One region of the Paenibacillus sp. sgz302191 genome, then DNA from elsewhere that is predicted to be linked to it. Evidence: riboswitches for the same ligand, from Rfam matches in the RefSeq annotation. Region 1 holds a riboswitch; each other region holds the start of a gene.
What was found. A riboswitch is a leader RNA that binds a small molecule or an ion and turns the genes downstream of it on or off. The one in region 1 is predicted to bind cobalamin.

Region 1 (6,207 bases):
AAATCAGATCGATGATTTCGCCGCTGCTAGTCATCTTGCCTTGGCCGGCCAAATACAGCGGATAGAAAAAGCCGCTATAGAACAAATAGCTTTCAAGCAGCACGGATGCCGCCATAGCCAAATACAGATCCTTGCGGGTGTGAATGCCGTCGTAATATTTGGCAATCGTATTCGCCTTGAACTGCAAATACGGATTTCGCTCCACCCAGAGGAAAATGTCGTTGATCTCCTCCGTCGTAGACAGCGTCGTAAAAATGCTGCTGTACGATTTGGCGTGAATTTGCTCCATCATGCCCATGAAGCTGAGCACCGCTTTGCGCTGCAGCCCGTCCACATGCTCCAAAATTCTTGGCATCCCTACGCCGCCCTGCATCGTATCGAGCAGCGTAAGCCCGCCCAGCACTTTCATATACAGGTCGCGCTCCGCTTCGTTCAGCGTCATCCAGGACATTTTATCGTCAGACAGAGGAATTTCTTCGTCCGTCCAAAACTGCATAATATTTTGATTCCAGAACGTGATCGTAAAATCGTCGTCAGGCCGGTTCCAGTTGACGGCTCTCTTGGTGGTCATCTTGTATTCATTCCCCTTCCCGTTACACCGAACAGCTGACGCACTCTTCAACGGAGAGCTGGTTCGTCCGCGTGTAATAGAGCGATTTTAACCCGACGCGGGCAGCGTACAAATAATAGCGCGCAAGCTGTCTGGTCGTCACATCGCTGTTGACATGAAGCACCGTCGAAATGCCTTGATCGACATGCGTCTGGATTTCGGCAATCAGGTCAAGAATTTTGAATTGGTTCATTTGATACGCCGATTTATAGAAGAAGAAATTGTCTCTCCGCAAATACGGCATCGGGTAATACGTCGTCGAGTTCGCGTACGTCCGCGTTTCGATCGGCTCGACGATCGGCATGACGCTGGAAGTCGCATTCTGGATGTACGAAATGCTTTGCGTAGGAGCGATAGCCATTCTGTACGCATGGTAAAGCCCGTGAGCGCGCACTTCTTCCTTCAGCTTGGCCCAATCGTCCGGAGAAGGAATCTGCATGCCCTCGAACAGTTGTTTCACCTTGTCTGTGACCGGGCGGTAATCGGTTTGCAAGTAGCGGTCAAAATAAGCGCCGCCGGCATATTCCGAAAGCTCGAACCCGTCGAACGTCTCGCCCTTCGACTTCGCGATCTCCATGCTTTTTTCAATCGAGAAGAAATTCATCGCCATGAAAAACGTGCGGACAAAATCTTTCGCTTCTTCGCTCTCATAACTGATCTTGTTTTTGGACAAATATCCGTGCAGGTTCATCGCACCCAGTCCGACCGAGTGCAGCTCGCGGTTCGCCTTCGCTACGCCCGGCGCGTTGGCGACCGTCGTCATATCGCTGACGGAGGTCAGCGCAATCATGCCCTCGTGCACCGATTCGCGCAGCTTTTTCAGATCCATGACATTCGCTATGTTCAAGGAAGCCAGATTGCAGCTAATATCTCTGCGAATCAGGTTCTCATCGCCGTAATCGCCGATCTCCGACGTCTCCTGCAGCTGAAAAATTTCCGTGCAAAGGTTGGACATCTTGATCGCGCCGATCTGCTTGAGCGGGTGCGCCAAATTTGCATTGCTGCGGTTCATCATGTAAGGATAGCCGGATTCCAGCTGCGTCGTGGCGATTTTTACGAGCATTTCGCGGGCGCTCATCACCGGTTTCTTTTTGACTCTAGGGTCCGCCAGCAGCGTGTCGTACATCTCGTCCATGTCCATATCGTCAAGGTGCTTGCCGTACGCTTTGTATACCGTATAAGGCGCGAACACATGCAGCGGCTGGTTCTCTTCGGCCAGTTTGTAGAATTTATTCGGCACGATCAAACCGATCGACAGCGTTTTGAGGCGCGACTTTTCGTCCGCATTGATTTTTTTGCTGTCCAAAAATTCCATGAGGTCCCATCCGAAGATGTTGTAATACGCCGCTCCGGAACCTTTGCGTTGGCCCATCTGATCCGCATAGGAAAAAGCGTCCTCCATAAGCTTGAGCACCGGCATAATGCCTTTGGCCGCACGCTCGACGCCTTTGATCGATTCTCCGCGGCCGCGCAGCTTGGACAGATTGACGGCCACGCCGCCGCCGATTTTGGACAGCTGCATGCACGTGCCCAGCACATAGTTAATCGAATTCAGCGAATCGTCCATCTCCAGCAGGAAGCAGGATACCATCTCGCCCCTGCGGCTTTTGCCGGCATTCAAAAACGTCGGCGTCGCAGGCTGCAGCCGCTGTTCCATCATCGATTTCGCCAACTGTTTCGCCGTTTCCGCATCGCCGCGACCCAAGTAAAGCGCCACAATCGCGACCCGGTCCGCATAATGCTCAAGATAAAGGGTTTTATCGTCACTGCGCAAAGCGTAATCCGTATAAAACTTCGAAGCCGCCATATACGAGGAGAATTCGAAGTTATATTCGTGAGTGATTTTGTATGTATCTTCAACTTCGGATGCGGAATATTTCTCGTAAACATCCTCGTAAAAGTTGTTATCTATCATGTAACGAACCTTCGAAGCCGTATCGGCAAAATGAAGGCTGTTGCGGTTCACTTCTTCCATAAATTCGTGCACGGCTTCCCGGTCTTTCTCCAATTGAAAAAAGCCGTCGACACCGCGCTGCATGATCTGGTTGTTTAACTCAATATGCCGCAATTGCGTGCACCTCCTGAACAAATCGCTGAACATCCTGCCGGGTTCCGGACAGTTCAAACTTGCCGAGCACAGGCACGCCGTAACGCTCGGCGATGCGGTCCGCGCTCTTTGCGAATCCATCTCCCCAATTCCGGTTCCCGCTGGCCGCTACGCCTTGGAGCCTAGGATGGTTCCGCTCCAAAAAGTGTGCGACTTTCTCCGGAATTTGACCAAAGCCTGTCGTATAGGTGACAAGCACGAAAGGTTCATCCATCTTCATCGCCTCTTCAATTTGAACCGCAGGCAAATTTAATTTTTTAATAAATCTGCGGACATTTCCCGTCTTGGAATCGTAAGCAATCAGCATGGGATTTCGTCTCCTTCTGTCAAAACCATTAAAATGGCGCATTCGGCAAAAAGAAGGACCGAATACGCCACAGGAACATGCGAACATAACGCCTGCCACTGGAGTGGGAGTCTGGACACCTTCCTATCTGCCGTAGGGGTGATTCTTACGAATAGGCAGGTCTCCTGGCTTGGGATCATCATTCCCATCCGCCTTCCCGGCTTTCCTATCGGAGCAAGCCAGTGGCAATCGGATGAAAACTCCTCCTGAACAGTGGCGGGACCGCGCCGGATTTGCACCGGACTTCCCTATTAAGCTTCGTGCGTGTCTCTAGAACGCGAAGCACCTATCCATCACGAGATATAGTTGATAGATTTCAATTTATATCAAGATATAGTGTTTGTCAATGAGCAAATCCGACTATCAAACCTCGAAAATCTCTCATTTCGGAAGCCTCGTTCAGCTATAAAAAACGGCAAAAAATATGTGGATAAAAGGCGTGAAATGGCAAAATAAGGAACGTCATTTTCGGCTGTTCCTTGTCCGGCGCGGGCTAAATCGGAGTCCTGATTTCATCATTCAGAGCAATGCGCTGGGGATATTCGCTTGCAAATCTGGGGATAAACTGGGGATAATCCGGTACGAAAGTGGTGCACCAAAAACAAAAAAATAGGTCCATGCCAGCATCCTCATAGGCCTTTAGGACCCCATGCAACAACAACGGGACGAAGCCCTCTCTCCCAAATAAATCCAATTTTATGCCAAAACACCAAACAAAGCTATCCAGGGACGGAACAACGCCCTGAATAGCTTTAAAAATTGAATGATACAAGTCCAGCCGGTCGATTTATCCGTTGCGCTTTTGGAAATCGGCCATAAAGTCAACCAGCGCTTTGCAGGAAGCATATGTCACCGCGTTGTAAGTCGAAGCTCTTAATCCGCCTACGCTGCGATGGCCTTTCAAACCGACAAAGCCGTTCTGCTCGGACTCTTTAATAAATTTCTTCTCAAGCTCCTCATCCTGCAGACGGAACGTCACGTTCATCATCGAACGGCTGCCCGCATCGACCGGACTGCGGTAGAAGCCTCCGCTTTGATCGATCGCGCTGTAGATCAGGCCTGTTTTTTCGAGGTTGTTTTTTTCGATGGCCGCAAGTCCGCCCTGCTCTTGAATCCATTTCAGCACAAGGTTTACCATGTAGATGGAGTACACCGGCGGCGTATTATACAACGAGTTGTTTTTGCCATGGATTTCATAGCGCAGCATCGTTGGAATGGTTTTTGGCAAATCCTGGAGCATGTCCTCTTTCAGGATAGCGACAGTAACGCCGGACGGACCGAGGTTTTTTTGCGCGCCCGCGTAGATCATGCTGAATTTCGACACATCGACAGGACGGCTCAAAATGTCGCTGGACATATCGGCGATCAGCGGCACGCTGCCTGTGTCCGGGAAGCTTTGGAACTGCGCCCCTTCGATCGTTTCATTGGAAGTGAGGTGCAAATAGGCTGCATCCGGATGAATGTTGATTTCGCTTAAATCCGGAATTTTCATAAACTTTTGCTCTTTCGAGCTGGCTGCGATGGACACTTCGCCGAACATTCCCGCTTCCTGAACCGCTTTCTCCGCCCAAGCGCCGGTCAGAACATAGCTGCCCACTTTGCCCTGTTTGAGGAAGTTCATCGGAATCATGGCAAACTGCGTGCTCGCACCGCCTTGCAGAAATTGCACCTGATACCCTTCCGGAATGCCGAAAATTTGTTTGAGCAGCTGCTGAGTTTCGTTGTGGACCTGCTCATATTCCGCGCTGCGGTGAGAGATTTCCATAATCGACATGCCGATTCCTTTAAATTCGACAAGCTCCTCCTGCGCCTTTTGCAGCACTTCGAGCGGAAGCGCCGCTGGCCCCGCATTAAAATTATACGCACGATTGCTCATGAATAACCCACCTTTGCTTAATATACTATGGTTATGATAGCAAGATTCGCCTCACGCATCAAGTAAAACCTCTGCTGGACATGCTAAGCTTTAAGTCCGCATGTCAAACGGCACCAATACAAAGCTCTAGGAGGAATAGTATGTCTCTTCAAAATTTTTCCGCCGACCCGTACCGGCTGTTCGTCGGCATCCGTCTCCCCGACGCGTCCAAAGCGGCGCTGGACGCGTGGAAAGGCAGCGCTCAGGAGAAGCTGCCTTTTCACAAGTGGACGCATCCGCAGGACGTCCACATTACGCTTTGCTTCCTCGGCGACGCATCCGCCGGGACTGCGGAAGCGCTGGCGCACGACCTGCGCCAGCTCGCCGCGTCGGCGCCGCCGCTAGCCCTGCACGCCGAAGGGCTCGGCGTGTTCGGGCCGCCGGCGGCGCCGACGGTGCTGTGGGCGGGCGTCGCCGGCGACCTCGATGCGCTGGGCAAGCTCCAGCGCGAGGTCAGCGGCGCCTGCGCCCGCCACGGCTTCCCGGCCGAGGCTCGCCCCTACCGGCCGCACATCACGCTGGCCCGCCGCTACCGCGCAGCGGCGGGGCCTTTCCGGCGCGCCGCGCTGGCGGAGGCGGCGCCTGCGGCCGGCTGGGCCGCGTGGCGGGTAGAGGACATCGTCCTCTACCGCAGCCACCTGGGCCGACAGCCGGCCTACGAGCCGCTCGGCGCGTTCCCGCTGGGCGCGCCGGGTCTGCACTGACGCCGCTCGGCCGGCTTCCACCGGCGCTCGCTCCCGCTGGCTCTCACTGCCGCCGCTACCGGTGCCCGCGCTCGCCAATGCTGCTTTCGCGGGCGCCCGCTTCCGCCGATGCTGCTTCCGCTGGCTCTCACTGACGCCGCTATCGGTACCCATGCTCGTCGATGCTGCTTTCGCGGGCGCCCGCTCACGCCGGTGCCGCTCTCGCAGCGCCAACTTCCATCAGCACCCACCGATGTCGCTCCCGCCGATACCCGCCAATGCTGTCAGGTTAGGCGACTAAACCGTCTCTTTGTCTTTTGGGCGAAAATCCCCGCACTTTCTTTTTGCAAGCTGCCCAGAAACCCACATGCCTGAACCTGACGCACAATTTACCTGATTTCGCGAAGAAAACCTGCAAAAGTGCAGTTTTTGCTCGGTTGACACGCTGGCTACGACATATTCCTGCAATTGTGCAGGCTTTTCGCCGCGAACATGGGCTTTGGTTCATTTTTATCGAAAATTCCTGCACAATCGCAGGATTTTCGC
Region 2 (8,001 bases), on a different contig from region 1:
GCAGGGAGAAGTCGATCTGGAGCGCGGAGTCATCGTAGCTGCGAGACATATTCATTTACATACGTCGGATGCGGAGAAATGGGGCATCGCGGACAAGCAATTGCTGCGCGTCAAAATGAACGGGGAGCGCCCTTTAATATTCGAAGACGTCATTGCCAGAGTTTCCGACCAATTTGCGCTCGATATGCATATTGACACGGACGAAGGAAATGCATCGGGCGTCAAGACCGGCGATTTTGCGGAACTGCTGAATTAGGAAAATTCGTCATTTTCACGAATACGCCATTTTCCTTTTGTCTATGCACATCTATAATGGTATAATAATATCTACATGTTTACATTTATAGAGCATGTGCAGTGCAAGCTTACGAAGAAAGCTTTCCACTAGGGGAGCTCTTAGGAGGAAGTAAGGAAAATGGCTAACAATGCGAAATCCGTCAAGGATTATTCCCAATATTTTCAGCCTCCTTCATTGACAGATGCCAAGAAGCGCGGAAAAGAAGAGATCGCCGTTCATTATGATTTCACCATTCCTGAGGAGATGCAGGAGTTCGGCACAAATAAATTTTATTTGATTCGCACCTTTGGCTGTCAGATGAACGAGCATGATACCGAAGTGATGAAGGGCATGCTGGAGCAAATGGGCTACCAATCTACCGAAGACAAGTACCAGGCCGATGTCATTTTGCTCAATACCTGTGCGATCAGAGAGAACGCGGAAGACAAAGTGTTCGGCGAGCTTGGGCACTTGAAAGCTCTTAAGGCCGAGAAGCCCGGACTTGTTCTTGGCGTATGCGGCTGCATGTCTCAAGAGGAAGCGGTTGTCAACCGGATTATGCAAAAGCACGCTTTTGTCGATCTGATTTTTGGCACGCACAATATTCATCGCCTGCCGACTTTGCTGAGGGACGCTTTTTTCAACAAAGAAATGGTTGTCGAGGTTTGGTCCAAGGAAGGCGACATCGTCGAGAATTTGCCCAAGAAGCGGGAAGGAATCCGGGCTTGGGTGAATATTATGTATGGCTGCGACAAGTTTTGCACGTACTGCATCGTTCCTTATACACGCGGTAAAGAGAGAAGCAGAAAGCCGCAGGACGTCCTTGCCGAGGTGAGGGATCTGGCACGTCTCGGTTTTCAGGAGATCACGCTGCTCGGTCAAAATGTGAACGCATACGGCAAAGATTTCGAGGATATGTCGTATTCGTTTGCCGATTTGATGAACGATATCCGGAAGATCGACGTGCCACGGATAAGATTCACGACTTCGCATCCTCGGGATTTTGACGATCATTTGGTGGAAGTGTTGGGCACAGGCGGCAATTTGGCCGAGCACATTCATTTGCCTGTCCAATCGGGGAATACGGAAGTTTTGAAAAAAATGAGCCGCAAGTATTCCCGGGAACAATATTTGGAACTGGTTCGCAAAATTAAAACGGCGATACCGGGTGCCGTATTGACGACGGATATTATCGTCGGTTTCCCCGGCGAAACGGACGAGCAGTTTGAGGATACGCTTTCCTTGGTAAAGGAAGTGGAGTTTGACTCCGCGTTCACATTTATCTACTCGCCTCGCGAAGGTACGCCGGCGGCGGGCATGGAAGATAACGTGCCAATGGACGTTAAGAAACAGCGCTTGTACCGCCTGAACGAATTGCTTAACACATACAGCAAATTAAGCAACGAGAAGCTGCAGGGTGAAATTGTGGAAGTATTGGTCGAAGGGGAGAGCAAGAACAACCCGGACGTCCTTGCCGGACGCACCCGGACCAATAAGCTGATTCATTTTACGGGATCTAAGGATTTGTACGGTAAATTGATTCATGTCCGAATCACTCATGCGCAGACTTGGGTGCTGAAAGGCGAAATCGTGGAAGCGCCGCTAAAGATGTCCATATAAAATGATTTGTCAATAGTGAGGTTGAAGATTGGAGCGTGCAGTCGTGTCGGAACATAGTCACCATCATCCCCATGCGTTTGAAATGGAGCATTATACGAATACGGAATTAATTGTTCGTGAGGATATTTTGGCCAAAGCGAAAGAGCTTGCGGAACTGCTGACGACTTCGAACGAGGTGCAGTTTTACCAGCAAGCGGAGAAAAAAATTTCCGGTAATGAGCATATTCAAAAGCTGATCAGCGGAATCAAGAAAAAGCAAAAGGAAATCGTCGCTTTCGAGAAGTTTCAAAACGCCAAAATGGTGGATAAAATCGAGAAAGAGATCGATGAATTGCAGGATGAGCTGGACGGGATTCCTATCGTGAGCGAATTTAAACAGTCTCAGGAAGACATTAACTATTTGCTTCAGCTTGTCATGTCGGTCGTCCGCGATACGATTTCGGATAAAATCAACGTGGAAGCGGGCCAAGCGTCGAGTCCGAGCAGCTGCAGCGAATAAAGTGAATGAAACCGAAAATCGCCCTCTTGTCAGGCCAGATGCCGCTAGATGGGCGATTTTTGCCAATAGCTTACGGGTTCAAGTTCATGTTGAGCACAATGTTAAGGAGACGGTGTCATGATCACGGTACGAAATTTAAGCAAAGTTTATCCGCCGGACAATAAAGTGCTGTCTCAGATCAGCTTTCGCGTCGATGAAGGAGAATTCATCGCAGTGGTGGGAGGGAGCGGCAGCGGGAAAACGACGCTGCTGCGCTGCATCAGCCACCAGGAAAAATGGACGTCCGGCCAGCTCATCTACCAGTCGAACGATATTACGACGCCAGGGCTGTTGGATCGATGGAAGCTCGGCAAAGATTTCGCTTTTCTTGAGGAAAAGCCGGCGTTGAATAGAAATAAAAGCGCTATCAAGAATGTCATGATGGGGAAATTTTATCAAACGCCGATCCGTATTTTAACGGGAGCCGTTTCACGCGATGAGCATGTTATCGGGATGGACTATTTGGAAAAAGTAGGCTTGCTCGACAAAGGCGATAAAAAAATTAGCCAATTAAGCGGCGGCGAGCAGCAAAGGGTTGCGATCGCGAAAGCGCTCATCCATGGACCTAAAGTGCTGGTCGCCGACGAGCCGGTGTCGGGCCTGGATCCGAAAGCGACGGAATACATCATGAACGACTTGCGATCCTTATGCAAGGAAAGCAATTTGACGGTCATCGCCGCGCTGCACCAGGTCGAGCTCGCGGAGCGGTACGCAACGCGGATTTGGGGATTGGCGGAAGGCAAAATCGTACTTGACATCCCTGCCAGAGGGCTTACGATGCGAGAAAAACAGCTTATTTTCGGTGCGCCATGATTCAAGTGCTATTCGTATGCTTGGGCAATATTTGCCGCTCGCCTATGGCTGAGGCTGTTTTTCGCCATAAAGTGAAGCAGGCCGGCCTGGATGGGCGTATCGTTGTTGATTCCGCGGGCACGGGGGACTGGCACACCGGAGAGCGGCCGCATCAGGGAACGAGACGAATTTTGGACCGTCACCGCATCGATCATCACGGACTGACCGCAAGGCAAGTGAAGGCAGACGATTTTGAACAGTTTACATATATCATTGCCATGGATGACAGCAACATAACGAATTTAAAATCGTTTGCTCCGGATGCACATGGCGCCTCCATTCATAAACTGTTGGAGTTTGCCCCGGATAAGGGCGGCGGCAACGTCCCCGACCCGTACTACACAGGCAATTTTGAAGAAGTGTACGAGATGGTCGACAGCAGCTGCGAGCGCCTTTTCGCTTTTATCCGAAGCAGGGAAGGCATATAGCCTAGCCTCGGACGTCCTGAAAATTGCGCGTTTTTTACCACATAAGAATGTATAAGTTCTTTACAGCGCTAAAGCGCGTAGAACACATTCTTATTGGCGAATAAACCTACCTCTAAACGCGGTCGCTCATCTTCGAAAGACCTCGATAGAGGTTTATCTCACAACCAAATACGTTTACGGCCAGGTGCCCTTGCCAAGCAAGGGGTAACAGGGAATCGGGTGCAACTCCCGAGCGGTCCCGCCGCTGTAACCGGGGAGCCTTCTTCAATAACGTCACTCAGCCGCATGCTGGGGAAGACTGAAGAGAAGCATTGATCCGGGAGCCAGAAGACCTACCTATCCGTACACCTTAAAATGCCTTCGGAGAAAAGGAATGGTGAGTACATTGTCAACCGTATCGCTTATTTTTCTTGTTTTTGCTTTGGGATTGCGTCATGGCTTGGACGCGGATCATTTGGCTTTTATTGACGGACAAACCCGTTATAATTGGCGGATGGGAAGCCCGATCGCCAGATGGGTAGGCACTTTGTTTTCTTTTGGCCATGGGGCGGTAGTGGCCAGTATGGCGATTGTTTTGGGGATGTTCATCAAAGATTTTGAGTTTCCCGATTACTTCGATACTTTCGCAACATGGATTTCGATATTGTCGCTTTTCCTCATTGGAACGATCAATATTTATAATCTTCTGCGTTCGAAATACAAAAACGAGAGCTTTCAAATTAAAGGATACAAAGGGAAATTTATCGATAAAGTCGCCAAAGGGACAACCAATCCTTTTTTAATTATTTTGGTAGGCGCGATTTTCGCATTGGCTGCCGAAACGATTAGCCAAACGTCCGTTTGGGCGATTGCCGCAAGCAATAAAATCGAATACATGCCCGTTATTTTGGGGCTTGTGTTTATGTTCGGGATGATGCTGACCGATACGCTGGATTCGCTGATTGCTTACCGGATGATTCATCATTCCGGAAAGCTGGGGCAGTCGGCTTCAAGGCTGATCGGATGGGTGATCGTCATTCTTGCTTACGGGGTTTCGTTCTACGAAGCTTTTACGTTTTTCAATCCGTGGGCCGAACTCGATTTCGAAATCGTCGGCATCGGCATCTTTGTATTTTTACTGCTTTGCTTCGTGTTCGTCACGATACGTGCCAAACAGGAATCGCGTTCGCTCAGTTAGCGACGGCTGCGGAACGTTCCGCGGAAACCGCCGTTGACGAAAAGGCATCTTTACCCTGCCGGATGAGGGGAAGATGCCTTTTTTGCCTTTTTCGCACGCATGAGTATTTACAGTGCTGTTAACCCGGCGTTCTGCACGCACTCGGATATCGCCTGAAGCATACTCTTATGAATCGGAATGATAACATCCGTAGGTCCCAGAAGGAAAATTCCGCTTCTGTTATGAACGGTCGCTTTGTGAACATAAATTCTAAAGTGCTCCGAACCGGGAGTGAGTGAAGCGGACTCCTGATTCTTGGATCGCGCATTGACAAAAGTGATTGCTTTCATAGCTCCCACGTCATAGGGCACGATGCTGATCATATCTTCAAGCTTGAAGTAATAATTCACGTGCGGCTTATGAAGGACCAGTTCTCTCGTGGAAACCGTCAGCCCGTAATCCTTCTTTTTGTGGGACATCTTAAGATCGCCCTCAAGCGATTTGATCTGAATAAAATCCGGATTCATGGGACAGCCTCCTTCGCTATTCTGCTGATCGCTATTCTATCAGAATACCACAATCCGGCGGACTTGTTAACGGAAGCTTGTCAATCGTTATCCGGCCTGAAATTGAATCAGACAGACGGTGCCCTTATTCGGATTGCTGGAATAGGAAATTTTGCCGTTCATCGACTTTATGATGCTCATGACAACGACGAGGCCCAGGCCGGTTCCATCCGCTTTGGTCGTATAGAACGGCATTCCTAACGAATTGATTTGCGTTTTGCTCATGCCGACCCCGGTATCGGATATCCAAACATGAATGGTAGATTCGGTTAGGTGTGTATGTACGGTAAGCGTTCCGCCGTCAGGCATGGATTCGATCGCATTTTTGATCAAATTCATCAGGCACTGGCGCAATTTTTTCGATTCTCCCCATATGTAGAGAGGGGAGTCGCTGCTATGCGAGATGTCGACCGTTATTTGATTGGAGACAGCGATCGGATTCATAAATCGGAGCATCGAAGCAAGCTCTTCCTTGATATTCAGCTTTTCCTGCTGACTTCTGTTCGGCTTCGCATAATGCAAATAGTCGCTAATAATCGCATTGGCCTGATCGATGCCGGATAAAGCGAGCGAAATGAAGCGTTTGCGCTCTTCCTCGGAAAATTCCTTCTGTTCCATCATTTGCAAAAAGCCGCGGGTCGTCGTCAGCGGATTGCGGATTTCATGGGAGACCGAAGCGGCCATTTGTCCGATCATGCGGTCTTTTTCGAGATGCAGCAATTTCTCTTTATTGATCTCCTGCTTTTTGACGTGGAAAAAAAGAAAGGTCACGAACCAGCTCGAAACGAAGGACAGCGATACCGCGTAAGCGGCATACACGTAGTTTTGGTCAAGCAGTGCGGGGCCTGCCGCCAAATAAAGCGCCAAGTAACCGAACATCAGGACGGATACGAATATAAATTTGGCTTTGAAGCTGTCGGCGACCATCTTCCGCTTCAAATAGAGGCCCGCCGCGAGCATGAAGGTGCTGCCGAGCAGTACGGGAAGCAGTTCATTTTGCAAAATGACCAGATTGCCGAAGTTGAATGCGATCCACGTAAAAATGCCGGGTACGGATCCCTCGAAGAGGATCGCTAGCGTAAGTGAGACGGGAATCAGATGCAAAGTATAGACAATCGGCTCTATATCTTCATAGCCCAAATAGAAATAGGTGAGCACGAAGAGGATGAGGACGAAAAGAATTTTACGCTTTTGTTCTTTGTATACATATATAGGAGTAAGAACCAAGTAGATCAACAGCGCACTCATCATGTATAAAAGACCATGAAGTTCATGGGTGATGACGGAATGGAGCAATACGAACCGTCCTTTCTAAACGTACGACAGAATATGGTTTTTTTCTACATTATCTCACAAATTACGAGTACTTCAAATAGGTTGGATACGTTTCAAATGATAAAGATTTAACAAAGTGATGTGAGACATTTTCAGCGCATCGCTGTATAATAAGAGAAAGCGTTTTCAAATGATGAGCTGCGATAGAACGGAGAGCGATAAGGATGAGGGCTTGCCCGCATGTTTGTGGAGTTGTCTTTGATCCGCTTGACGAAGGATATGTCGATGTTTGCGAACAGTGTATGGACGGTTGTGCGGAGGAAAGTCCGAATGAAGCGGATGAAAAACAGGAGAGCTTTTATATGGGCTCGTGCGGATTGATTATGGATTACTTGTTATAATCCTAGTCATTGTAAAAAACTGTTGCTTACGGGAAATTTATTGTTACAATGAAAGTAGATTAACAATTCATAAAATTCAATCGCAGCACATTTTTGAAAGGAGACATGGAATGGTAACTTTACCCAAAGTGAACGATCTCGGCTTTTTCGAGATTAGGCTGGAATCCATTGGCGGACTCGGTGCGAACTTGGCCGGTAAAATGCTCGCAGAAGCAGGAGTAGTAGGGGTAGGGCTTAACGGTGTCAGCTTTTCTTCATACGGTTCGGAGAAGAAGGGTTCAGCCGTAAAGGCACACATCCGTTTTTGCGATATGAATACGAATATTCGCGATACGTCTCCGGTCGAACGACCGCATGTAGTCGGTGTTTTTCATGAAGCTCTTTCAAAAACTGTAAACGTTATCAGCGGAATTTATGAAGACAGCACGGTTTTGGTAAATTCGACAAAAACGCCAGATGAGCTGAAGGAAAAGATGAAGCTCAGAGGCGGCACCATTGCGGTTATCGATGCGATCGGCATCGCGCTGGAGGAGAAGAACAGAGTCAACATGGCGATGCTTGGCGCCTTGTTCCGCCTCTGCGACTTTCTGGACCCGGAAGTGATGCGCGGCGTCATCCGCAAATCGCTGGAGAAAAAGTATCCGCAGGCGGTAGCTCCGGCCATCCGCACTTTTGACCGCGGCTACGACGAAGTGCAATTCCAAACGTACGCACTGCCCGAAGGGGAGACGATGCCCGACTTTGTGCGCTTCGATACGCCTGTTCTCGGATATGCGACGCAGCCGATCGGCGGCGTGATTACGAATCCGGGCAACAGCATTCTGAAAGATCTCAGCATTTCCCGGGCGGGGATGATGCCGCATTTTCACGAAGACAAGTGCATACATT
Region 3 (8,001 bases), on a different contig from region 1:
GTGAGGATGACCCAAAGCGCGAGAAGCAAGACCGCCGCCGGAAAAGCGGGAAGCGCCAGCCTTAAGCCCGCTCCCGCACCGGCGAGAAGCAGCCCGATGACTGCGCCGGCCAGCGGGTAAAAAACGACGCTTCGCCGAAACACCTGCTCCGTATAAGCAATCTGCACCGGAACCGGCAGTCTTGTCAAAAACTGAAAAGCTGCAATGAGTCCATGCAGCCAGCCTACCACAACATCGCGATTGCGCATAGCATTCCTCCCATCGCGGCAAAACTGACGCCGTACAGTATCCGTACGGCGAGTACGATATCCCGCTGCGTCCGCTCCCGCAGCGGCCAGCCGAGGCGCGCCCGCTCGCTCTTGGCGCCGCCGTAGACGTTCAGCCCGCCCAGCTCGATCCCGAGCGCTCCGGCTACCGCCGACTCGGGAATCCCGCTGTTCGGGCTGGGGTGCAGGTGCGCGAAGCGGCGGATCGCTGCCGCTGCCCGCTTCGCCGAAAGCCCCGGCTGCAGCAGGGCGACGAGCACGAGCAGGAGGCCGGTCAGCCGGGCCGGAATCCAGTTCATGACGTCGTCCCAGCGGGCCGACGCCCAGCCGAATTGGCGGTACTTCTCATTTTTGTAGCCGACCATCGAATCCAGCGTATTGGTCGCCCTGTAGAACATCGCCAGCGGCGCTCCGCCGAGCAGCGCATAAAACAGTGGAGCGATGACCGCATCCACGATGTTCTCCGCCACCGTCTCGACGACGGCCCGAGTCAATTCCGCCTCCCCGAGATGCGCGGTATCGCGGCCCACGATATACCCCGTGTACTTGCGGGCGTCGTCCATATTGCCGCTGCGCAAAGGCACGGCCACCAAATATGCGGCATCCTTCAGCCCTTTGACGGCGACCGTCGTCGAAATCAGCCACGTCGACACGGCATATCCGAGCCATTCGTGCACCGCTCGGGCGGCCAGCACGAGCAGCAGCGCTGCGCCGAAGCCGAGCAGCACCGTGGAGAGCGCCAGCAGCACGCCTTTGGCCTTCAAGGCCGCTCCCCGGAGCAGCCGGCGCTCCATGAATTGAATCCACCTGCCTATGTAGACAACCGGATGCGTCAGCCATTTGGGATCGCCGACGATCCAGTCGAGTGCGAGAGCCGCCGCCGTCATGACGGCCAGCTCTTTCCAAGAATATACCCACCACATTGCCGTTCCCCCGAAGCTATCCTGCCAATGCTCATATTCGTCTTCATCGAAAATTCCTGCAAAATCCAGACTGTCGAAAGCCTCTCGCCTGTTGAAAAACCCCCAAGCCGGTGTCGATAGCCGCAATCTGCCTGGCAGTGCGAAAAAACCTGCAAAAATACATGAATTTGCAGCCTTGATCCGCCAGCCACGAACAATTCCTGCAATTGTGCAGGCTTTTCGCCGCATGACATGGACTCAGGTTGATTTTGGCAAAAATTCCTGCACTTTCGCAGGCTTCTCACCAAAACAAATCGATTCTGCAGGAAAAAACTGTACTTTTGCAGGTTTTCTCCTGTCCTGGCCTTGCAAACCGTCTCACGACCGCCCGCCATACAGCCGCGTAACGTCGGTAGTCGCGATCTGCCTGGCGGTGCGAAGAAAACCTGCAAAAATACATGAATTTGCGACCTTGATCTGCCTGCCAAGAACAATTCCTGCAATTGTGCAGGCTTTTCGCGGCCGGACATGGACTCAGGTTCATTTTGGCAAAAATTCCTGCACTTTCGCAGGCTTTTCGCCAAAACAGACCGATTCTGCAGGAAAAAACTGTACTTTTGCAGGTTTTCTCCTGTCCTGACGTACAAACCGTCTCATGACCGCCCGTCATACAGCCGCGTAACCACGCCAGGGGAGGCACAACCGGGAGCGCGCGGCTGCGCCAAGCATTAGGCGTCCCCTCTAGTGTCGTCACTTTCTCGGGCAGCCTGATAATCGCAGGTTTTCTCCCCGCCAAGCCGCCTTGTCCCCCCACTTCAGCGCCACGACCCGTGAGGAGAGGCGCAGGTTGGGAAAGAGCGGGGGCGGCCCTTTATCAAGCTTGTTGTTAGTCATCTTCCGCATCTAATCCAGCCGGTACGCCCTGCTTTTCAACTCGATCGGGATTCCGGCCGTCACCAGGAACACCTCGCCGCACACTTCGGCCAGCCGCTGGTTCATCCGTCCGGCCAAATCCCGAAAGCGTCGTCCCAAAGGATACTCCGGCACGATCCCGTCCCCGACTTCATTGGTGACGAGCACCAATTGTCCGCTGTAGGAGGACACGGCGCGGACGAGTTCCTCGATTTGCGCCATAATCGCTTCCGGCTCGCTCTCATGGCGCAGCAGCCAGTTCGACAGCCACAGCGTCAGGCAGTCGACCAGCACCGAAGCTTCCGCGCTGCGCCCGTCCGCCTGCAGCCGGAGCAGAAGCTCCCGCAGCGCATACGGCTCCTCCAGGGTTTCCCACGGAAACCCCGACTCCAGCCGCTGCCGCTGATGCAAACTGACCCGCTCCCTCATTTCCTCATCGTAGATTTGCGAGGTCGCGATATAAATGCCTCTGGCGCTGCCGCGCATCGCCAGCCTCTCGGCGAAGGCGCTCTTGCCGCTGCGCGCGCCGCCTGTTACCAATACTGCCATGATCGGACCTCCCGCACCCGCTCGGCTCAAACTTCCTACGAGCGGGACACGCCCGCGCTCTCGAAAGTCGCCATCTCCCGCATAATTTTGCTTGCGGCATCGATCAGGTTAAAGGCAAGCACCGCGCCTGTCCCCTCGCCAAGCCGCATATCCATTTGCAGCATCGCTTCGAGGCCGATCGCCTGGAGCAGCCGGGCATGACCCTGTTCGTGCGACAAATGTGAAGCGAGCATGTACGGCGCGCACACCGGCGCCAAGCGGCTGGCCACCAGCGCAGCCGCCGAAGAGATGAAGCCGTCGATGACGACCGGGCAGCGGTTCTTCGCCGCTCCGAGGATGACGCCGACGAGACCGGCGATCTCCAGGCCGCCGACTTTGGCCAGCACGTCGAGCGCATCGTCGGCATCGGGGGCGTTCACTTCCAGCGCTTGTTTGACGACGGATTGCTTGTGCAGCCATCTGGCATCGTCAATGCCAGTGCCTCGTCCTACCGCCATCCCCGCATCAAGTCCGGTCATCGCGCAAAGAATCGCCGCGCTCGCCGTCGTATTGCCGATTCCCATATCCCCTGTAGCAAAAAGCCGGAAACCTTTGCCGGCAAGCTCATCCACCACTTCGATCCCGGCCATAATCGCCTGCTGCGCTTCCTCACGCGTCATCGCCGCTTCGCGGGCCATATTGCGCGTGCCTTTGCGCACTTTTTTCGATACAAGCTGCGGATGCTCCAGATCCGCGTTTACACCGATATCGACGCAGACGACTTCCGCCCCGGCATGCCGCGCCAGCACGTTGACGGCCGCGCCGCCGTGCACGAAGTTCAGTACCATCTGCGGCGTCACTTCCGCCGGAAACGCGCTGACGCCTTCCTCGCAGACGCCATGGTCGCCGGCCATCACGATGACGGCTTTTTTCTCGAATACAGGCTTTACTTCACCGGTAATGCCGGCTGTCTGGCACGCGATCGCCTCCAGCTTGCCCAAGCTTCCCGGCGGTTTCGTAAGCTGATCCAAATGCCGCCCGGCCAGTTCGGCGAACTCCTGATCGATCGGTTGAATAGCGCTGATTTCTTGATCTAATCTAGACATCATTTCATCCCTCGCATTTTCAGTTATTTGCCGGGCTGCAGCAATATTTGCGGCGCCCGGTTCAACGGATGCTCCAGCACGATCGGTTCGGTTCCGTACACCTCTGCGATCAGCCTGCTCGTTATAATTTCCTGCGGCGTCCCTATGGCCGCCGGCTTGCCGTCATGGACGACGAGCAGCCTGCTGCAATACTGCGCAGCCAGGTTCAAGTCATGCAGCACGGCTACGACGGTCAAACCCTCTTCCCGCTGCCATGCCCTGACATAATCCATCATCTGGATTTGATATCCGATGTCCAAAAAGGTCGTCGGCTCGTCGAGCATCAGCAGCCTGGGCTGCTGAGCCATTACTTTGCCGAGCGCTACGCGCTGCCGCTCACCCCCGCTAAGGCGGTCTACCGTGCGGCCGATGAGCGGTTCCAGATGGAGCTTCTCCACGATGCTTGCAATCAAATGCCCGGCATTCTGCGAATCTTCGCCAAGCCAGTTTTGAAACGGGTACCGGCCCATCTCCACGACCTCCCGCACGGTGAAGCCGACAGGCGGCAGGGCGTCCTGCTGCAGCACGGCGAGCCGGCGGGCCAGCTCCTTGCGGCTGTAGGAAGCCACCGGCCTGCCGGCCAATCGCACATCGCCTGCGGAGGCCGGGTCGATGCCCGACATGATCCGCAGCAGCGTCGATTTGCCGCTTCCGTTAGGCCCGATAATGCCGAAAAATTCGCCCGCTTCGACCTCGAAACTCATATGTTGCAGCACCTGCTTCCCGTGGAAGCTTTTCGAAACGCTTTCGACTTGTATCATCAAGATCAACCTCTCTGCGCTTTCTTATCTTTGTTCAACAAGTAAGCGAAGAACGGCGCCCCCAAAAAGGCGGTAATGACGCCGAGCGGTATTTCCGTCGGGCTCAGCAGCGTGCGGGCCAACGTATCCGCCCATAGCACATAAATTCCGCCGCCGAGAACGGATAAGGGCATAATCAGGCGGTAATCGGGGCCGACCAACAGGCGCACCAGATGCGGGATAATAAGTCCTACAAAGCCGATAACTCCGGCCACGGATACGGCCGCCGCCGTAACGAATGTCGCAACGATCAGTGCGGTCAATTTCGTCCGTTCGACATTGACCCCGAGATGGGCGGCTTGGCGCTCGCCGAGCGCGAGCAGGTTCAGCGATCTGGCCAAGCCGATCAATACCGCAAAGCCGATAAGCAAATAAGGCGTTACCAACGCCGCGTAGGACCAGCCCCGCAATGCCAGGCTGCCCATCAGCCAAAATACGATTTCGTTAATGACTTGGTTGGATAAAGATACCATGAACGCAACGATCGAGCCCAGGAACGCCTGCATGACCACGCCTGAGAGAATGAGCGTCTCCAGCTTGAGCTTGCCGTCGATTTGCGCCAGCTTCAGCACGAGCAGCAGCGAAATAAGCCCGGTACCGAACGCCACGGCCGGAATCGACCATTGCCCAAGCCAAGAATACTGCAGCCCGAAATAAATCAGAAAAGCTGCGCCCACCGAAGCGCCCGAAGATACGCCCAGCGTGTAAGGATCGGCCAGCGGGTTGCGCAGCACTCCTTGAAAAGCCGCCCCCGCTACCGACAGCGAGGCGCCCACAAGGATGCCGAGCATGACGCGGGGAAGCCGGACTTTCATGATGATCTGCTCGGAAGATTGCGGCCAATCCGCTTCGATTCGCTCTCCCAGCCACGGAATGTGCTTGCCGATAATACCGGCTATTTGCAGCACATGGACATGGGCCGTGCCCAAAGACAAGCTGATCAGAATAGAAAGAAGAAGGAGTAAGACTCCTACTCCTCCCCACAGCATCAGTTTTCTTTTCATCTACTTCACCAGTTCGGGGTAAATCGCCTTGGCCATGGCAAGCAGGCCGTCCGTTATTCTTGGGCCCGGGCGGCTGAGCAGATTTTGATCGATGCCGACAACCCGGTTCGTTTTCACGGCTTCAATCTGATCCCATCCGCTGCGTTCGCGAATGATCGCGTCGAGCGTTTTTTTGCTCTTGTCATCGGTCACGCCAGCCGCGAAAAGAATGACGTCGGGGTTTTGCTGAATGATCTTCTCTTCGCTGATTTGGTACCAGCCCTTCTTGTCCCCTGCAACATTGACGCCTCCGGCCAGTTGAATCAGCTCGTCCATAAATTCGCCGCTGCCGACCGTCCAGCCTGCGCTGAATTCGACGTAGACCTTTTTCTTATTGGCCTGCTTCACGTCTTTCACGGCGCTGACCACTTTCTGGCGGTCCGCTTTCATTTTGTCCGCCACCTGCTCCGCCTGTTCCTGATGATCCGTAATGACCCCGAACGTAAGCACGTCGGCAATGGCGTCGTCGAGCGTCTTGGGCTCCACTTTAAACATATTGATATTCATCGCGCGAAGCTTTTCCACAGTGTCGGCCTTCATCGAAACGCCCGTGAAAACGATGTCCGCATTAGCAGCGATGACCGCCTCTTGATTCGGCTTCGTAATGCCGCCCATCTTCGGCTTCGATTTCGCCGCCTCCGGATAATCGTCCAGGTCCGATACGCCGACAATCTGATTGTCGAGCCCTATAGCAAAAAGCGCTTCCGTCTCGGCGGGCGATACGGATACGATCCGCTGCGGCGCCTTGTCAAACGTAAATTCTTTTCCCGTCGCATCCTTGATTTTGAGCGGGTACTGCGTCTTTTTGGACGCTTTGGCGGTTGACGCAGCCGTCGCCGTCGCGGACGGGGCTTTCGTTTCGCCCGCTCCCAGCTTGGCCGGGTCCGTCAGCTCCGGCTGCTTCTCCACTGTCTTGCCGCAGCCTGCAAGACTGATTGCCGCAGCTGCGGCAAGAGCCAGCAGCGCGGTCTTTTTCCACAAGCTCACTTTCATCTCGCTTTTCTCCTTTTCCTCGTCCGTCAGGACTTCCAGGACTTCCATCCTGCCAAAAAATCCCCTGCCGTTTCCCGAAGGAACAGCAGGGGACGATAAATCCAGGCAGCTGACAGCCGCCGGCTGCTCCCTGATTTAACGCCATCCTTTTCCTCGAAGGAAGTCGTGTACGGCACCATAGGCAGGTCTCCTGACTTTCGGGTATCGAGCTTCCCCGCCTTCCCATCCCCTAAATCGGAACAGTGGCATCATGAGGAACATTCCCGGTTACAGTGGCGGGACCGCGCCGGATTTGCACCGGCTTCCCTTTTAAGCGGCAGCGCCCGATCGATCGGGCACAGCTGCCGGCACCTGTGGCTGCATAGCTACAACATTCAGTATCTCTTTGTCGATTATAGATGAGTTTCCCGGCATGTACAAGCCGAAGGCGAATTACTTCGCGGCGATGACCTTCAGCACCTGCTTGGCCTCATCGATTTGTTTAAAGTTTTGTGGAATAAAGGCGGTTAGCCCTTTGCCCTCCAGCCCCTGCTCTTTCAGCCATTTGTTGCCTGCCATCGGAATGCCGTAAAGATGCTTTTCCGCCGGCTTTCCGTCCTCGGCTAGTTCCATAACCCCATCCGGATAATCCTCCGGCTTGATCACGTCGTCAAGAGCTACGAACCCGGCCTGCTTGGACAGCGCTTTAAACTGTTCGTCCGGCAAAATAAGAATGCCGTTGCCGCCGGCGGCAAGCTCGACAATCATTTTTTCCATCGAAAAAATCGGCGTTGAGACGAACTTTACGGTCGGCTTCTCGCCTACCTTGGCCGCAAGGGAAGCTTCCAGCTTGTCGCCGATTTCCGAAGGAAATCCGTTCGCTCCCATGGCGAAAATAGGCACATCAGGCTTCGGGCCTCCGCACCCGGCCAACAGCACCGCCAGCATGGCGATGCTCACTAAAAGCAGCTTGATTCTCATGCAGTTTCAATCCTTCCGAAGTTTTGTACGGTCATAAGAAAAGCCGGCTCATCACCGACTTTTTTTGCCTCTATTCATATATTCGTTTATTTTTTGATCGAGGACTGTGCTGAGCTCGACGACGGCTTCGGAAGTCATTTCCTTGCCTTCGACAACCATCTGTTCGAGCATCCGTCTCAAAGAATGAATCTCTTCTTCGAGCGGACTCAAGGAGGCGGATTTCTTAGCATGCTTGATCAACCAGCTACGATCGGAATCATCTTCCCGAATTTGGAAATGTTTGTTATATGAAGCAAGTTGATATTCCATAAAAGCCATGCTCTTCCCTCCTTACCTCAAGGATACCAGTTTTTGTCCCTATTGAAAATATCTTTTTAAAATGTTTTACATTTTTTTGATGAATTTTCCTATTCGTTCTAATGCTTCATTTAGCTGGGAAACGCTATACGCAT
Region 4 (8,001 bases), on a different contig from region 1:
TATGAATTTTGGCATGACCGGCCGCAAATAAAATAATAGGTATGACCACAACCCGGTCCGCGCCAAGCTCGATACAGCGATCGATTCCTTGAGCGATGGTCGGCTCGACGAATTCAAGGAAACAAGTCTCTACGATAAAACCGTCCATCTTCCCGGCAATTTCCGCAATAAACTGCCGGACCTCCTCATTGCCTTCCTCATCCCGGCTTCCGTGCCCTACAAACAAGACAGCATTCATGTCTTTATCCCCTCCCAAAACTTCACCGTGCTCTATCCATAAAAAACGAACATGCTGGTATAACGTTCTAATCGCCGCAGACGGCGTTTTCAATGACGAATCCTTGCGCTTCCTGGTGGCGGTAGCCTTCTATTTCTTTAACGCGTTTAAAAAACTTGTGGAACCGCTCGTTCGGATGCCCTTCCCGCTTGTACCGCTCGACAATTCTGACGACCTGCTCGACGAGCTCCGACGGATCGATGCCTTCCGCTACCGGTTGGGCCGGATGCGCGTTTCTGCCGACGGTTTTGCCTCCCAAAAACAAATCGAACTTTTCCTTCCGGTATACGATGCCGATATCCTGCTGCACCGCGCCATAGCAAGCCATGCCGCAGCCGTTGAAGCCGATTTTCAGCTCCTTCGGTACCTCCAGATTGCCGATTCTTTGATGCAGCGCCTCCGCATAAGGAATCGATTCCCCTTTTTCCAGATTGCAAAAGTCGCAGGCTTTAATCTGCGCAACGTCGCCGATCGGCGAAAGCATGAGGCCGAGCTCGCTCAGCTCGGAAGTGATATCCTGCGGATTGTCCGTCTGGATGCGGACGATCAATTGATGGTGCGGCGAATATTCGATGTCGCCCCTGTCGCCGACGATTTCGCCCAGCGCGCATAACTGCGCCGCGCTCAACCGTTTATTTGCGATCCCCGGGCTTACCGCAAATTCAAAGATCGACTTTGTCGCGGTAAACGCCATCGGCTCCAAAGCCCCCGCAGCGCCGCCGCTGCCCCGGGAAACCAGCTCCAGCGCCTCCATCGCCAGCTGCAAAGGGCTGCTGGCTTGGGCCGCCGCTTGCGCTGCCTGCCGAACGGCCGGCTCTCCGCCGGCTGCGGCTCCCGCGCTTTCGCTCCGGTCTTCGGCCGGAGCCTCTTCCTCCTGCGCGAGCGCCCAAGGCTCCGCCTCGGCCCGCAGCCGCTGATGCGGCTTGAGCGGCTGCGTCTCCGCGCCCAGCGTATATTTGCGCTGATACCCCCGCGGGGTTATCAGCAGGCCGTCATAATTTTGGGTCGCCGAGTTGCCGATAATAATCGTTGTCAGCATCCCGATATCATGATTCAGCATATCGGCCAGCGTCGTTACGACGACGTGCTCCCGATCCCGGTATGCGCTCTTGACGATGCCGACCGGCGTTTGCGGCGAACGGTGCTGAAGCAAAATGCGCTGCGTCTCGACGATTTGCCGCGTCCTTCTTCCGCTGCGCGGGTTGTACAGCGCAATGACAAAATCCGCCTGCGCCGCGGCTTCCACCCGCCTTGCAATAAGCTCCCACGGCGTCAAATGGTCACTCAAGCTGATCGTGCACGCATCGTGCATAATAGGCGCGCCCAGCAAGGATGCAGCGGAATTGATGGCCGAGATGCCGGGGATGATTTCAACTTCGACGCCGCCCGCTGGCGTCCACCCTTGCTCCATCAACACTTCGTAGACAAGGCCGGCCATCCCGTACACACCGGCGTCTCCGCTTGAGATGACCGCTACCTTTTTCCCCAGCTTCGCTTGTCTGACCGCCTCTTGCGCCCGGCTCACTTCCTCCGTCATTCCGGTTCTTACAATTTGTTGTTCCGAAATCAAGCCGGATATAAGATCGACATATGTATTGTAGCCGATGATGATTTCACTTTCTTGAATAGCCTCGCGCGCCCGCTTCGTAATATGTTCGAAACTTCCCGGCCCGAAACCGATGACGAGCAATTTCCCCGGCATAGCAATCACCCTTTCTAAAAACCTTTTGCACGAATAAAAAAGCATTTCCAACACAACATCATGTTAGAAATGCCTGGTTTGAACGTCTTTTCAATAAGCACAGGAGCAACCGCCCTCTAACACACCCTAATTCCTCGTAGGGCAAAAGTGTCGTTCAAACCGGGCAGGTCTCCTGACTTCGATCATACTCCCGGCGTCTTCCCGGGTATTGCCCAGTGACATGCTGCCAAGGAGAGGCTTTGCTCCAAAGCCCGATCGTTACAGTGGCGGGTCCGTGCCGGATTCTCACCGGACTTCCCTTTTAACTGAATGAAACGTATCATTCAGCACCTGGTTCCATCCATATGCAATTAAAATCATCCTATCATCAATCGTATGCATTGTCTATGCAATTATTCATAGACAGAGCGGTAGAGACCTTCCAGCAAACTCTTGTAATCGGCCGGATCGTACGCAATTTCGGAAAAGCCGACATGAATCACTTTGTTCGTCGTACGCACGACAAAAAAACTTTCTTCCGTCCGCTCCGGATCGATGTATGTATAACATTCCAGGTGAGTGCTGCCTGTTTTATTTTGCAAAAATTGCGTTGCCTCGATACTTAGATTTGCGTATTTGGGCATGAAAACTCTCCTTCTTAACGAACGTTCTTTGCGGCGGCCCGATATCGGACAGAAGCGTAAAAAACAAGGTACAAACAGCTAAGAACCAGCATAAACACGCCGATAAAAACGAGCGCATCCCGCTGCTCCAGCAGCTTTAAGGAATCTTGCGCGATCGCCCAGGGCTTGCGGAATAAATCCCAGCTATTATACCGCAAAAAGCGGCCCAAAAACACGCCGACGCTGCACAGCAGCAGCAAGACGCCGGCCAACATCCAACTTGCGGCCGGGCGAAGCAGTCCCTGCCATATTTCGTGCACGAGATAGAAGGCAAACAAGCCGACCCAAAGGGCAATAATCGCCGTAAAAGCGTTCAGCAATACGTCAAAATGTACGGGAACCGACGATTTCAAATATGTCAAATGCACCAGATCCGTCAACATATACGGAGCATTCGGCAAAAACAGCAGCCATACCAGCAATCCGATCAGCAGTCTGATGCGGAATGTTTGCTGCATATGCCACCAGTAACGAACGGCCAGCGCCGCCGCCAGCGGAATCCAGGCCAGCATCAAGTTCGGCGCAATCAGCCATCTGTACAGAAAACTGCCCGACGACCCGTAAATACGGACCAGCAGCAGCGCCGTACAAGCCGCTGACGCGACCGCAAGCATACCGACCAAGTAAAACAAAGCCCGATTCATTTGCACATATATTTTGAAATTCAGCAGGAACAGCTCCTTTCGACGTTTCTATTATACCGCACAATCTATGAAACACGAATTCTCTCTTTAATTTTCCGAATATTCGTACTATAATAAAACTATCACGATATCGCTTTCAAAATTTCATATTTGGAGGAGGATTCATTATGGGCGGACAGCAAACCGGCGGATTGATCTTTGTGTTCACAGGCACAAGCGGTTCCGGTCGCAAAACAATTGCGCACCAAATTGCCAAAGAGCTCGGCTTCTCATCGGTTGCATCTTACACAACACGAACTCCAAGACCTAAAGAAATCGAAGGCAGAGATTACAAATTCATTTCACGGAAAGCGTTCATCGATGCGGATATTAACGGTGAATTTTTTCAGACGGCGGAAATCGACGGAAATTTTTACGGAATCAAACGTGCGGACATCGATCAAGCTCTCAAGGAACACGGCTCTATTTACGTTATCGTCAACCGCTATGCGGCCAACCGTTTCAAATATGAGTTCGGCGAACGGGCTGTCCGAATTTTTATTTATGCAAACAAGCAGACGATTATGGAAAGGCTTCTGGCGCGCAGCACGCCGATGGACGTTATCGATCATTATATGAACCACTATATCGAGGAAGTTTCCTACCGCAAGCAATGCGAACATGTATTTGAAAATATGGACTTGAGTCAGACTACGGAACTTGTGAAAAACACAATGCTTTCCTACGTACCGGCGCCAGCAGGCTGAACCACCTAAAAAGAGACCCGCCTTTACAGGCTGGAGTCTCTTTTTTTAGCGATTCATGCTCCGCGCATGCTTGCGTCTTAACGCCACATGGCCGCCCAATAAAGAAACCGGCACGATGACGATCAGTCCGATGATTTGGTACCAAAAAGCAACGCCGGGATTGGAAATCAGAGAATCAAAGCCGACCGCCGCGCCAATCACGCCTATGCATCCGGCATTGAAGTACTCGGCCCGTTTGGCTACCTTGGCCGCTACGTAAGCGCCGTAGAAAGACCAAAACATGCCGATAACCAAAAACGCAGCCAGCCATCCCGTGTAAGAATAAATTTTCATCAGATCTTGTTCATTGTCAGATTGCGTGGACAAAAAAATGAGGCTTATGCTTGCAGAAGATAAAAAAGTCCCTACATTGTCCACAATTACGCCTAAAATTACGGCTAAAAAATGAAAACTTTTTTCGCTTTTTTTGTTTTGTTCATCCATATTATGATGTGTTTACCTTTCCTATATACTACTGCCGACTACCATTCATCATAACATGGACGTATGCGGAGTATCCAGTTTGGCGGAATATTCGCTTATTTAAGCGTGCTTATGGCGTCGCGGTCGGAGTTGCAGTTGTCGTAGCTGCAGGCGTTGTAGTCGGCGTCGAAGTGCCAGTTGCCGTTGCTGCAGGCGTAGCGGTTGGCGTCGTAGTCGGCACTGGCGTTGTCGTGGCCGAAGGTATGACAATATATCCTTTGTCCGCCAGGGAGCGAATAATTTTGACGACTTCGGCTCTAGTGATCGCTCCATTAGGAAGAAAAGTGCCGTCCGGGTAACCGTTGACCAAACCCAAGTTGGCTGCCCAGAGGACGTTGTCCGTATACCATTGTCCGCTTGGAACATCGCTGAAAATGCTTTGCGCCGTGCCGGCAGCATTTGTCGGGCTTGGGGTCGCCGTTCCGACATCCAGCGGCCGAACATAGCCTTGATTTCTGGCGGCAATATCAGGATTACGGTAATGATCGACGCTTCTCGCCCTCATATTGTTGCTGGTGCATCCGGCTATTAAGGACATGGACAACACGGCTGCCGATAAGCACAAATAAAACTTTTTCATTGTTAGCTCACTCCTCTGTTAGTTTCCTTCATAGCATTTGCACGAATCCTTCAAATCAATCGGACGTTTTGACTCCTATGTATGGAAACTAACCCGGTTAGCAAAATGAGACCCATTTAATCAAAAAAATGCCGCTTGCTTACCGGTTGTTAAAAACCGATAAAACAGCGGCATTCTTTTTAAAAATGTGAAAACCGAATTACAAATCAAGAAAGCTTTGGATCAGCAAAAACGGCAGTGCACCAATCGCAATAAATGCATAAAGAAAACCTTTTAAAAAACTCATAACTTGTTTCACAATAATCACTCCTATTCTTTTGTCTATATTGTGAACTTAGTTCCATCTTACTCCTTTTTTTCGGCCGTTTTATTAAAGGAACATGAAAGCAACATTAATTTTCACAGCAAAAATGGCCGCAATCGCTTCCACTTGTGATTAAAATCATAGTCAACAAAATTAATTCTCATTTATTTCCATTTTATGTATTTCATTATTGATAGTTTTATGTTACTATATATATCATAATGATGTTATTATTTCTCATATAACCCTTTATATGGGCATTTGTATGCAGAATCTTGCATCATTATCCATTGCGCTTGCTAGTCTTAGATGCGCACTAAACTAGTACAGCCCAATATTGACCATTGGTTAAAAAAGGAGGCGATGTTTAAGTAGCAGTATCCAAACCATTTGTTTCCTTTAAACGGGAAAACAAAACTAAACCATTTAAGTTGGGAGAGATTCATTGATGAGAAAAGTATGGGTATCTATGATTACGGGTGCATTTTTGCTGGGGGCTGTGCAATCCGCACAAGCGGCTCCGCAGAGCAAGCCTGATGCTCTGAAAGATTGGTCTCCTGCCTTGTTCACAGCGGAAAATTGGAGCGCACCGAACGGAACTCCGGGCGAAGAAAAAATTTGGAAGTATCTCGACAGCAAAAAAGAGAAGCTGCAAATTGGCAAACGCGTTGCGCTTAAAGATCAAATTAAAATCGTGAAACAAGAAACCGACGCTAAGACAGGCGTACAGCATTATCGGTTAAAGCAGTATATTCAAGGCGTGCCGGTTTATGGCGCGGAGCAGACGGTGCATATTGATAAAGAAGGAAAAGTCACTTCCTTCTTCGGCAGTGTGCTGCCGGATGACAATCAAGCGTTGTCCAAAGGCATCGCTTCCCAAATTACGGAACAGCAAGCCATCTCTATTGCCGAGAAAGATACAGAAAGCATCGTCGGTAAACTTGGCGAGCCCCAAAAAACACCAAAAGCTGAGCTGAACGTATACTTAAATGATGGACAACCTGTGCTCGCCTATATAACGGAGGTCAACGTTCTGGAGCCAACGCCGACCCGCACGCGTTATATAATTAGCGCCGAAGACGGCAGCATTATATTCAAATACGACTTGCTGCAGCATGCCACGGGTACAGGCACAGGCGTACTGGGCGACACCAAAACGTTCACAACCACTTTATCCGGTTCGACTTACCAATTATTCGATAGCACCCGTGGCAACGGCATTGTAACTTATACCGCTTCCAACGGCACCTCGCTGCCTGGAACTTTACTGACCAAGTCCAACAATGTTTGGACGGATGGAGCAGCGGTAGACGCGCATACGTACGCAGAAAAAGTATATGACTTCTACTCCTCCAAATTCGGCCGGAACAGCCTGGACGGCAACGGCTTGCGGATCAAATCGACGGTTCATTACAGTACCGCTTACAACAATGCCTTTTGGAACGGCAGTCAAATGGTGTTCGGAGACGGGGATGGATCTGTTTTTATCCCGCTATCCGGTGATTTGGACGTAGTCGGCCATGAATTAACCCATGGCGTTATCGAGTATTCCGCCGATTTAAATTATTACGGAGAATCCGGGGCGCTAAACGAATCCATTGCCGATATTATGGGAAATACGATCGAATCCAAAAACTGGCTGATCGGCGATGCCGTATATACGCCTTCCGTCTCCGGAGACGCACTTCGCTCCATGTCAAATCCAACATTGTACGGCCAACCCGACTACTATCCGAACCGCTACACCGGTTCCTCTGACAACGGCGGTGTGCATACGAACAGCGGAATCAACAACAAAGCGTTCTACCTGCTTGCTCAGGGCGGTACGTTCAAAGGCGTCACCGTAGCCGGAATCGGCCGGAGTGCGGCTGTAGATATTTATTATCGTGCCCTTGTTTACTATCTGACCCCTACATCCAATTTCTCAGCTATGCGCGCTAGTGCCATCCAGGCGGCAACCGACTTGTACGGAGCAAATTCCAGTCAAGTAACAGCGGTTAAAAATGCTTATTCCGCGGTTGGGGTATCATAATCCGCCGCAATACGGCACCGCTTATGAAACAAATCGTTAAACATTAATGGATGAAAAGCAGGGCTGGCCCTTGTCATAGCGCAGTCGATTGAACCACTTGCGAGTGCAAACAATCGCTTCAACGTTATGCGAGGGCCAGCCCTCTTTTATTAAAGAAAAACTGCTCCTTTGCCGATGCGAGCGCTTATATCTTCCAGCCGCGAAATGCTTGCCTTCAACCAATGGAAACAGACCCTTAATCTTAATACACGTACGTTACAAATGCAGTTCCATGGGATCGTTACATAGCGTATACCCGTTCCTTGAATAGAACTCCCTGCTCTCTTCGCTTGGCCAGACGATAATGAATTCAAACTTGCTAGCCGTCGCCCACTCACGAATCACATGTAGAAGTTGACCACCGATTCCTCGTGACCGATAGCCTGGGTCGGTGTAGACGTTAGTCATGTAGGCAAACGGATATGTATTTCTTCCTGGCCGCGGCACTTTATCGATCAATTGGATATAGACATGAGACGTTATGATGCCATCC

Region 2: another riboswitch for cobalamin. It lies ahead of AC3G2T_RS27265 (HoxN/HupN/NixA family nickel/cobalt transporter); the one in region 1 lies ahead of nrdI (class Ib ribonucleoside-diphosphate reductase assembly flavoprotein NrdI).
Region 3: another riboswitch for cobalamin. It lies ahead of AC3G2T_RS30690 (ABC transporter substrate-binding protein); the one in region 1 lies ahead of nrdI (class Ib ribonucleoside-diphosphate reductase assembly flavoprotein NrdI).
Region 4: another riboswitch for cobalamin. It lies ahead of cobJ (precorrin-3B C(17)-methyltransferase); the one in region 1 lies ahead of nrdI (class Ib ribonucleoside-diphosphate reductase assembly flavoprotein NrdI).

What each region holds. Positions count from the first base shown of each region.
Region 1 is NZ_JBYLHY010000017.1:76,830-83,036, forward strand. Features, by position in the region: gene nrdF (class 1b ribonucleoside-diphosphate reductase subunit beta) at 1-571, opposite strand, end outside; gene nrdE (class 1b ribonucleoside-diphosphate reductase subunit alpha) at 594-2,678, opposite strand; gene nrdI (class Ib ribonucleoside-diphosphate reductase assembly flavoprotein NrdI) at 2,665-3,024, opposite strand; cobalamin riboswitch at 3,162-3,368, opposite strand; gene serC (3-phosphoserine/phosphohydroxythreonine transaminase) at 3,851-4,939, opposite strand; gene thpR (RNA 2',3'-cyclic phosphodiesterase) at 5,080-5,682, shown strand.
Region 2 is NZ_JBYLHY010000024.1:30,468-38,468, reverse strand. Features, by position in the region: gene pduL (phosphate propanoyltransferase) at 1-256, shown strand, start outside; gene miaB (tRNA (N6-isopentenyl adenosine(37)-C2)-methylthiotransferase MiaB) at 416-1,897, shown strand; gene AC3G2T_RS27280 (YlbF/YmcA family competence regulator) at 1,980-2,396, shown strand; gene AC3G2T_RS27275 (phosphonate ABC transporter ATP-binding protein) at 2,514-3,248, shown strand; gene AC3G2T_RS27270 (low molecular weight protein-tyrosine-phosphatase) at 3,245-3,715, shown strand; cobalamin riboswitch at 3,881-4,069, shown strand; gene AC3G2T_RS27265 (HoxN/HupN/NixA family nickel/cobalt transporter) at 4,089-4,892, shown strand; gene AC3G2T_RS27260 (hypothetical protein) at 5,000-5,398, opposite strand; gene AC3G2T_RS27255 (ATP-binding protein) at 5,486-6,733, opposite strand; gene AC3G2T_RS27250 (2-oxoacid:acceptor oxidoreductase family protein) at 7,224-8,001, shown strand, end outside.
Region 3 is NZ_JBYLHY010000029.1:88,175-96,175, reverse strand. Features, by position in the region: gene cobS (adenosylcobinamide-GDP ribazoletransferase) at 1-248, opposite strand, end outside; gene cbiB (adenosylcobinamide-phosphate synthase CbiB) at 224-1,189, opposite strand; gene AC3G2T_RS30715 (hypothetical protein) at 1,152-1,808, shown strand; gene cobU (bifunctional adenosylcobinamide kinase/adenosylcobinamide-phosphate guanylyltransferase) at 2,072-2,629, opposite strand; gene cobT (nicotinate-nucleotide--dimethylbenzimidazole phosphoribosyltransferase) at 2,665-3,717, opposite strand; gene AC3G2T_RS30700 (ABC transporter ATP-binding protein) at 3,738-4,514, opposite strand; gene AC3G2T_RS30695 (FecCD family ABC transporter permease) at 4,520-5,557, opposite strand; gene AC3G2T_RS30690 (ABC transporter substrate-binding protein) at 5,558-6,637, opposite strand; cobalamin riboswitch at 6,753-6,959, opposite strand; gene AC3G2T_RS30685 (hypothetical protein) at 7,022-7,549, opposite strand; gene AC3G2T_RS30680 (aspartyl-phosphate phosphatase Spo0E family protein) at 7,601-7,867, opposite strand; gene AC3G2T_RS30675 (aminotransferase class I/II-fold pyridoxal phosphate-dependent enzyme) at 7,934-8,001, opposite strand, start outside.
Region 4 is NZ_JBYLHY010000013.1:191,735-199,735, reverse strand. Features, by position in the region: gene AC3G2T_RS20160 (sirohydrochlorin chelatase) at 1-238, opposite strand, end outside; gene cobJ (precorrin-3B C(17)-methyltransferase) at 306-1,979, opposite strand; cobalamin riboswitch at 2,125-2,328, opposite strand; gene AC3G2T_RS20150 (hypothetical protein) at 2,372-2,602, opposite strand; gene AC3G2T_RS20145 (DUF1361 domain-containing protein) at 2,617-3,285, opposite strand; gene AC3G2T_RS20140 (guanylate kinase) at 3,453-4,031, shown strand; gene AC3G2T_RS20135 (hypothetical protein) at 4,077-4,364, opposite strand; gene AC3G2T_RS20130 (S-layer homology domain-containing protein) at 4,624-5,133, opposite strand; gene AC3G2T_RS20125 (M4 family metallopeptidase) at 5,886-7,469, shown strand; gene AC3G2T_RS20120 (GNAT family N-acetyltransferase) at 7,725-8,001, opposite strand, start outside.